Regions from separate parts of the Trichocoleus sp. Lan genome, predicted to be linked through region 4. Evidence: predicted binding sites of a transcription regulator. Region 4 holds the regulator's gene; each other region holds the start of a gene.
What was found. Region 4 encodes NtcA, which controls nitrogen genes in cyanobacteria. Its sites were predicted from a motif close to TTTGTANNNNNNNNTACAAA; they were not measured.
Positions count from the first base shown of each region.

Region 1 (2,206 bases), on a different contig from region 4:
CACAGTTGGGCAACCAATTTGATTGCAGCTGGAGTTAAATTGATTCCCCTGGGACAAACGGCTGGGCAACAGCTACTGCTAGAGCTACAACCCATCCTGATTCAGGCTGCCAAGGAAATTTTAGGGTTAGAAGATGACGCCCTGAGTAGTTGCGGTTGGGGATTAGCATTGGCGAGTATAGCTCACGAAACGCAGTACACGCGCTTATTTCGGAGTTAAACAAAGACAAACCGCTTGTGAAAGCTGTCAATAGCAAATGATTAATTGCCTTGCTACGATGAGCAATTAGCCATTCGCTTTCAGAAAATTTTATGAATGCTTTTCGGGTTGGAGTAGCTGGCCCAGTGGGTTCGGGAAAAACTGCCTTAGTCGAAGCCTTATGTAAGGTGATGCGGCAAAAATATCAAATTGCTGTGGTCACGAATGATATTTATACTCAGGAAGATGCCCAGTTTTTAGTGCGGAGTCACGCCTTGGAAAGCGATCGCATCCTTGGCGTCGAAACTGGCGGCTGTCCCCATACCGCCATCCGTGAAGACGCTTCCATGAACATCGCCGCCATTGAACAAATGGAACAGCGATTTCCCGAGCTAGACTTAGTCTTTTTAGAAAGTGGTGGCGATAACCTAGCGGCAACCTTCAGCCCAGAACTGGTAGACTTGACAATTTACGTGATTGATGTCGCGGCTGGTGACAAAATTCCGCGCAAAGGTGGCCCCGGAATTACGAAATCCGATCTTTTAGCAATCAACAAAATTGATCTTGCCCCTCAAGTCGGAGCAGATTTAGGGGTCATGGAACGCGATGCTCGGAGGATGCGGGGAGAAAAGCCCTTTATCTTTACGAATTTGAAGACTCAGCAAGGATTAACCGCTGTGGTGGACTTTATCCGCCTAAATCTGGGCGAAATTTCAAAAACAGCAAGCTGAGCTTTCCTAGATAAAGATACAAAAATTCGATTCTTTGTATCATTGATAACAATTTTTTCCCAGAACATCGCTCTAATATCACTGCTTAACTGTGTATGTTCTCTACCATTAGGCTGATTCAGCCAGGAGTACGGTGACGGTATGGCAAGGCGATTAGGGCGACGTAAATTTCTTCTATACGGTTCTGCTACTCTGGGAACCAGTATTCTTCTCAAAGCTTGTAGCAGCACTCCCACTTCTACCTCTGAGACTGCCAGCCCAACGGCTGCGTCTCCCTCTCCCAGCGCAACAACCGTTGCGGCTGCCGGTGGAGGAAACACCATCAAAGTCGGGATTCTGCACTCTCGCAGCGGCACGATGGCGATTAGCGAAAACAGCGTTGTAGATGCCGAACTGTTGGCAATTGAGGAGATTAATAAAGCCGGTGGCGTCCTCGGCAAGCAAATTCAAGCAATTGAAGAAGATGGTCAATCCGACTGGCCTACTTTTGCAGAGAAGGCGAGAAAGCTAATCGATCAGGATAAAGTTGTCACCGTTTTCGGCTGTTGGACTTCCGCCAGCCGCAAAGCAGTGCTGCCAGTATTTGAAGAAAAAGGTCATATGCTCTGGTATCCCGTGCAATACGAGGGTCAAGAGTGCTCCAAAAATATTTTCTATACGGGTGCTGCCCCCAACCAACAAATCGAGCCAGCAGTCGATTGGCTCTTGCAGAATAAAGGTAAAAAATTCTTCCTAGTTGGCTCAGATTACGTTTTTCCGCGTACCGCGAATACGATTATTAAAGAGCAGTTAAAGGCAAAAGGCGGCGAAACCGTCGGGGAAGATTACTTACCCCTAGGCAATACAGAAGTTACGCCCATCATCACTAAAATTAAAGCGGCTCTGCCTGAGGGAGGGGTCATTTTTAATACCCTGAATGGAGATAGTAATGTGGCTTTCTTCAAGCAGATGCAAGGTGCAGGATTAGGGCCAGATAAATACCCCGTAATGTCTGTCAGTATTGCCGAAGAAGAAGTCAAGGCAATTGGCACAGAATATCTCAAAGGTCAATATGCCGCATGGAATTACTTCCAAACGGTAGATACCCCGGCGAATAAAAAATTTGTCGAAGCTTTTAAGGCAAAATACGGTCCAGATCGGGTAACAAATGACCCGATGGAAGCAGCTTACATTGCTGTTTATCTGTGGAAACAAGCTGTCGAGAAAGCAAAAACCGCTGACGATTTAGAGGCAGTGCGAAAGGCTGCGGTTGGTCAGAAGTTTGAGGCTCCAGAAGG
Region 1 covers NZ_JAMPKA010000002.1:36,912-39,117, forward strand. Annotated here, with positions in the region: gene NDA03_RS01750 (urease accessory protein UreF) at 1-219, shown strand, start outside; gene ureG (urease accessory protein UreG) at 312-929, shown strand; gene urtA (urea ABC transporter substrate-binding protein) at 1,071-2,206, shown strand, end outside.
Region 1: a site for NtcA is predicted at 963-982, ahead of urtA (urea ABC transporter substrate-binding protein). Genes of this name have one in related genera too.

Region 2 (2,206 bases), on a different contig from region 4:
GCTCTCTTGCGATAGGCTATAGGTTATAGGCGATCTTGTATCTCTTGGACAAGAGCCTATTTTCCATTGCCCTATCTAGAAATTCGTGAATACGACAATTCTCTTTTCAACATTTCTGCTAACACTGTTGTTAGCAGTCGGTCTATTTTTCTTTATTCGAGCCTCCGCTAAGGATCGAACGCAACAAGTGAAACTGATTGCGGAGCAACCAGAAGAATCAATTTTAATTCAATTGCAACAATATTTCGATCGGCGTGCTTACCGGATTGCGGCGGTGGATGCAAAGCAAAATCAAGTTACATTCCAAGGCTTTGTCCGCCCCAGCTGGTTTTTGGCAATTTTTCTGAGCTTATTAGCTTTTTGTGGCTTTCTTTGTTTGGCGTTGGTTTTAGCAATCCTATTTCCCCAATTCGCTAAAATTTTCCTAGGTTTGGTTCTCCTTTCACCAGCCGCGGGCGTTTTTTACTGGAAAAAAGCTGGACGCAGCGAACAAGTTTCCCTGAAGGTGGAAACATTTGCAGGTGTCGAAAAAGAGACTAGAAGTTTAATAACTGTCATCGCCCATCGTGATGAATTGGCTCAATTGCAACAGGAACTGCAATTAAAGCCTTGCGAATGACAACTCTCTGGCTAAAAATCTTAAAAAATTCCAAAACCTGGTCAGTTTGTGAATCCAAAAGAATTTTAATTATGAGGAAAAATTCAAAATTCCTCCTATAAAACAATAGGGGCGGTTCGCGAACCGCCCCTATAACCGAGTTTTCACGTTTAATGCCTAAAACTTCAGCTGCTACGAACAGCGGCGAGGGTAGGCTTTTCCACAGGATTGTCGATTATCCTAAGGCTAGGAAACAGAAAATGATTTTCTTCAACATATTGGGCACCAAATAGCCCCTTTTCCGCCCAAAAGTACCGATCTGTGGTGTGTTCGTTCCGCTTCACGAGCAGCAAAGCAGGCGGAAGGATTCCTTCGGTTTGAATAAACTTTCGCGCGGCGGTGACTGGTTTATCTTCGCCACTTTCAATACTATACTGAGGGACATGCTCTAAAATTCTACGTCCTTCCTGGCGACGGCGACTTTTCCGCTTGCGTCTTCTAGCCAACCTCCTTACCTCCCCTTTAATTCTGACAGTTGTAATGATAGATACAAAAACCGTCGCAAGTATATCGGTTTGAGTTCAAAATATCAACCGCTTTTTACCGATTGATACAAACATTACAGCCCTCAGAAATTAAAATCGACAGCAGCAGAACGGGCAATAGACGCTATATATGCAAGCTTGTCCAAACTTGAGCCTAGATATAGCGTATAAAGGGCTATATTTATTCGACCTTGACAAAATTTAGCCAGTTTGGAAGCAATTTCGTAACCAAACTATCATGAAAGCTCGCTAAAATTTTTGTAATAAAAAGAAACAAAAATAAGGTTTTTGCACGACCTTTGCCGCTTCAGCGCAATTGCGTGTCAGGATCGACGGAAGAAAACCCGATCCGATGAATGCAATTTTCCTCGCTGTCAAGTACCCAAGTATAAGCGAATGTGTCTATGTCTACCAGTTCAGAATTCATAACTTTGTGCCAATCACAAGTAGCACTATTAACTCAAGGACTGGAAGCTGCCTTGAGTGTTGTGTATTTAACGGAAGAACTGGTAGAGGGCGTCCCAACTAAGCTAAGGCCGGTTGTTGCTTACCCACAGACAGCGGTGGAATGGGAAACGGATGAGATTTCGGCTTTGGGATTTTCCGATCGACCGTTGGCATCCATTCCTCGGTTATTGTCAGCGGCATCTCCGGTTTCTCAGGAGTCCGATGCGGTTTCTGAGACGGGTTCAACGGAATCGGCGGCTGAAGTCGGGAAAGAAGAAACGATTGATGAATTGCAGGCAAAGGCGGGGACATCGCCCCTCCAGCGATCGCTCTTCGCCGATGCTGACTTGAGTAGCTCCTCGCGCCAAATTGTGGTGCCTTTGTTGCATGAAGGTGTGGTGATGGGGCTGCTGGTGACAGCTCGTGAAGATAGACCTTGGAACCAGCGGGAACGAACCGCGATTGAACGGATTGCCGATACACTGGCGAGCGCTTGTATTCTGGATCGGCGTTCCCAATGGTTTGAGCAGCAACTGAGTCAGCAGCGTCATCTTCAGGCTCAACAGCGCGATCTCATGGACGATCTGATACACCAGTTTCGCAATCCCATGACCGC
Region 2 covers NZ_JAMPKA010000018.1:68,880-71,085, forward strand. Annotated here, with positions in the region: gene NDA03_RS16950 (cofactor assembly of complex C subunit B) at 86-619, shown strand; gene NDA03_RS16955 (DUF3155 domain-containing protein) at 784-1,104, opposite strand; gene NDA03_RS16960 (ATP-binding protein) at 1,548-2,206, shown strand, end outside.
Region 2: a site for NtcA is predicted at 1,133-1,152, ahead of NDA03_RS16955 (DUF3155 domain-containing protein). Genes of this name have one in related genera too.

Region 3 (2,206 bases), on a different contig from region 4:
ACACGCCGATGTGGTCGCGCTTTTCCCAGTCAATTTCGTCCTTTTCGGCGGCTGGTTGGAGGGGCTTCTCCAGATATTCTTCTACCAAGGCTCGGAATTGTCCTAACCCCAATTCATCGATCAGCCACATCAGCCGTGCTTTGTGCCGATTCGATCGGGGACCGCGATCGCGAAAAACTTCTAAAACAGCTCGGCATACCTCTACAACATCGTCGGGATGCACCCAAGCGTTGAGGGGAATGGCAGCATCGCACCGTTTGGCAGAGAACAAACCACCGACGAGGACATTAAACCCGAAGACGCCATTTTTGTAAGCGGGGACGAAGGCAAGGTCGTTGATTTCAGCGTGAACCGAGTTGTCGCGACAACCGGCGATCGCAATATTGAATTTCCGAGGCAGATTGCTGAAAGCTTTGTTGCCTTCCCCATGATTCGTAATCATGTCCTGGACTTGCTGCACCAGACTTCGCGTATCAAACAATTCATCCGCATCAATCCCCGCAACTGGCGAACCCGTGATGTTGCGGACGTTATCCATCCCCGACTGAATGCTGGTCATCCCGACTCGCTCTAACCGTCGGAAAATTTCTGGCACATCCTCGATTCGGACTCCCCGCAGTTGGATATTTTGCCGGGTGGTGATGTCGCCGCTGCCATCTTCGCCGTAACGCTGCACAATCTCGGCGAGCATTCGCATTTGATCGCTGGTGAGGAGACCGCTGGGCATCCGCATCCGCATCATAAATTTTCCGGGCGTAACGGGTCTGAAGAAAATCCCTACCCACTTGAGTCGGTGGTCGCGGTCTGTTTCGTCCATCGCCTCCCAGCCAACCTGGGCGAAATGTTCAATTTCTGCCTTTACCGCCAGACCATCTTTCTCTGCTTTGAATTTTTCAAATTTATTAAGACTTGCTGTGGGCGTGGCTGTGCTTGTCATGGGTGTGTCCTCATTACGTGGCGCTCGAATGCCCGCAAACGGATAATCTTGTGTTTGTCAATTGCTCGTTGATGATAAGTTATGCAAACTCAACTATGAAATTCGTATAAGAAATTACAAAATGTTAATACAAATGAAGTTTTTGCATCGATCGGATGCCATTTAGTCATGACATCCCCCTTAAGGAGGATTAATGATTTACATAAGAAATTCTTGTGGCGAGGGGTTTTGGAGTCGCGATCGCTTCCCCAAAACCCTTATTAATGCAACCATTGAGTTTCCCTCAACTCACAGCCATCCAATACTAGAACTCACAAAAACGTGATTTTCCTCCTCTTGAACGTGGAGTTAAGCAATTTTGTGAGAATTTACAATCGTTAAAACCGGATTACAAGGAAATATTCAAACCGTTAGTAGGGAACGCTCTTTTGTACGATAGGCATAGAACGGGTACGAAACTCGGCAAATTACTAAATGATCATCCCGACTTCTGTGCTGGCAGATTTGCTGCAAGTCCTGCCCCAGCTGCGACCTCAAATGTATTTCAAGTCTTCCTTAATCGCCTTATCTCATGCGATGGAAGACCAGGTTCTGGCATCTTTAGACCAGCATCTGGTGATTGCCAGTTTCCAGCGAGAGCGCTTCTATCGTCAGGAAGCTCACCGTTATCGACGGATTGCAGAACGGACAGAGCAGTTATATGTGCTGGCAGCCCCAGAAACCGACTTTAGCAACAGTTCGGAAGCTTATGAAACTGTTGCTTTTGAGCCGACCGATGGTTTAAGTCAAGAGTGGCACTTAGTGGTGATCGGGCAGAATTATGCTACTTGCTTGGTTTGTCGAGAACGAAGCCTAACAGAGGATGGGCGATCGCGTCAGGGTGTAAGAGGAAAGACCGCAGCTAGAAAAGGAATCGCACCCGCGTTTTCCCCTAGCCGCCGCACTTCTGACCTTCCTCGAACCACCTCCCGATTGCGGATGTCATCGTTTGAAGGGATAGACCCCGCCCGCCGGTTTGAGGGAATCTGGACGTTCGATCGGCAAGTCAGTTGCATCGTTGCTGAATTATTACTCAATCGGATTTCGCAGTACCGTCCGGAATTGGCTCAAAAGCTCGCTCAAGCACGAAATATTTACGGCATTCCTTCGAGGGGAGAGTTTTTAGAAACTTCCTTTGGAAAAACCGATCGGGAAGCAGCGAATCGGCAGAATCTTTTAGTTCAAAACTCCGTACAGCCACAGGCGGCAAAGGAACCCTCCGCCCAAACT
Region 3 covers NZ_JAMPKA010000002.1:101,319-103,524, forward strand. Annotated here, with positions in the region: gene NDA03_RS02010 (ferredoxin--nitrite reductase) at 1-937, opposite strand, end outside; gene NDA03_RS02015 (DICT sensory domain-containing protein) at 1,412-2,206, shown strand, end outside.
Region 3: a site for NtcA is predicted at 1,039-1,058, ahead of NDA03_RS02010 (ferredoxin--nitrite reductase). Genes of this name have one in related genera too.

Region 4 (2,206 bases):
AGGTACTAATTTCTAGAGCTTGGGTGAAGCCAGCGCGGGTAGTGTTGCTAAAATCACCTGATAAATCTTCCTTGTTCGCAAAAGCAAGACAATGGATCAGGATGTCTAGCTTGCCCCACTTATCGCGGATGGCGTCAAATGTAGACTGAATTTGGGTCTCATTCTGGACATCGCAGGGTAAAAATAAGCTGGGGTTGAGGGGTTCTACCAACTCTGCCACTTTTTTTTCAAAGCGGCCTCGGTCGTCTGGCAGGTAAGTCACTCCTAGATTCGCACCCGCTTGGTGCAGTTGCTGAGCAATCCCCCAGGCGATCGATCGATTGTTGGCAATGCCGGTGACAAGGGCGTTTTTTCCGGTTAAATCTAGCATAAATGTCGATTTTGAAGGCAATATTAGAGGATATCCGATTTAGGGGAGTATTCAAGATCGCGATCGCCCGGAGCAAGGCTGTCTAGTACGGGTAAGGAGCGTGCCTCCTTACTCACCATGCATCCCACCCGATAGCGCAGATACTGTCAAGATATCAACATTTTCCGTCATAATCTTACTTGCCTTGAGCAGGGAGAGAACTAAAGAAGGTAGCCGGGGAAACTACTTTAAAATTTTGTATCAAATAGCACAAAAACCGCTTGGAAGTCAGTTTATCTGTGTCTAATGTCAGAAAACTCTCATAGTTGTTTTGCTATGGTTAAAGTTCCTCCGACAGAAAGTTGCAGAAGTCTGTAGGGCAGCATTTAGGAAAAAGGAAGTGGCAGTGACGCAAGATAGACCGCTAGCAGCTGTGTTCCGTCAACTGGGAGGTGGGGCGTTTCCACCCGTGGTGGAAACTTTTGAGCGGGGCAAGACGATCTTTTTCCCAGGAGACCCGGCTGAACGGGTATACTTTTTGCTCAAAGGTGCAGTAAAGCTGTCTCGCGTGTATGAAGCTGGGGAAGAAATTACCGTGGCGCTGCTGCGAGAAAACAGCGTTTTTGGAGTACTGTCCTTAATTACAGGGCATCGTTCGGATCGGTTTTATCACGCTGTAGCATTTACGCCAGTGGAGCTGCTTTCGGCACCGATCGATCAGGTAGAGCAATCGCTCAAGGATAATCCGGAGCTATCGATGTTGATGCTGCGAGGGCTTTCTTCGCGCATTTTGCAAACAGAAATGATGATTGAGACATTAGCTCACCGAGATATGGGATCGCGCTTGGTGAGTTTTCTATTGATTCTGTGCCGTGATTTTGGCGTTCCTACCGCCAATGGAATTACGATCGATCTGAAGCTTTCTCATCAAGCGATCGCAGAAGCAATCGGCTCCACCAGGGTAACTGTCACCCGCTTACTGGGAGATTTGCGGGAGGAAAAAATGATTTCTATCCACAAGAAAAAAATTACGGTACACAACCCAGTTACACTGAGTCAGCAGTTTACTTGAAAACAGCTAGAGGCTCTCGTCAGGTTGTAGGTTAGGTTGTTGGTTAAAACGGCATGGTAGCGCGAGCAGGTTATCCAGTTTTAACATTTAGTCGGGAGTTGAGTTAAAAGGTGTCAGGTTTTAAGCGGATAGTTTTCAACCTTCCAACCTTTAACCTTTCCGATTTCACCTTCGATCTTTAATTCCTGTTAACCCTTTCTCTAGCCTGCGATGCGATAGGCTGTAACTGGAATGACTGTAGCAGACAATGACCGACAGTGCGCTCTTCCTGATTTTGTCTATTTTAGTGTTGGGAAGCGTCATCGCAACGGTAGGCGATCGCATTGGCACGCGCGTGGGAAAAGCACGCCTGTCGTTGTTCAATCTGCGTCCCCGCAAAACAGCTGTTTTGGTAACGATTCTGACAGGGCTAACGATTTCTGCCTCAACACTAACAATCATCTTCGCGACCAGCGAACAATTGCGGATTGGAGTTTTTAGACTCCAAGAAGTGCAGAAAAAACTCAAGACAGCAAGTAAGGATATTGCTAAAGCGAACGAGCAGAAACGGAAAACCGAAAGCGAACTTGCTAAAACCGCCGCCCAAAAAGAGCAAGTAGAGAAGGAACTCGCTCAAGCTCGCACCCAGCAATCTGTCGCTCAGCAGCGCTTAGATGCGATTAATCGATCTTTGGCAGCTGCGCTGGCTAAACAAGGCCAGACGGAGGCGCAACTAAATCAGACTCAAAGCGAACTGACCCGGGTTGCCAGCAGCTTTCAGCAAACCCAAAAACAGCTTACATCTG
Region 4 covers NZ_JAMPKA010000003.1:148,383-150,588, forward strand. Annotated here, with positions in the region: gene fabI (enoyl-ACP reductase FabI) at 1-370, opposite strand, end outside; gene ntcA (global nitrogen regulator NtcA) at 750-1,421, shown strand; gene NDA03_RS03695 (DUF3084 domain-containing protein) at 1,669-2,206, shown strand, end outside.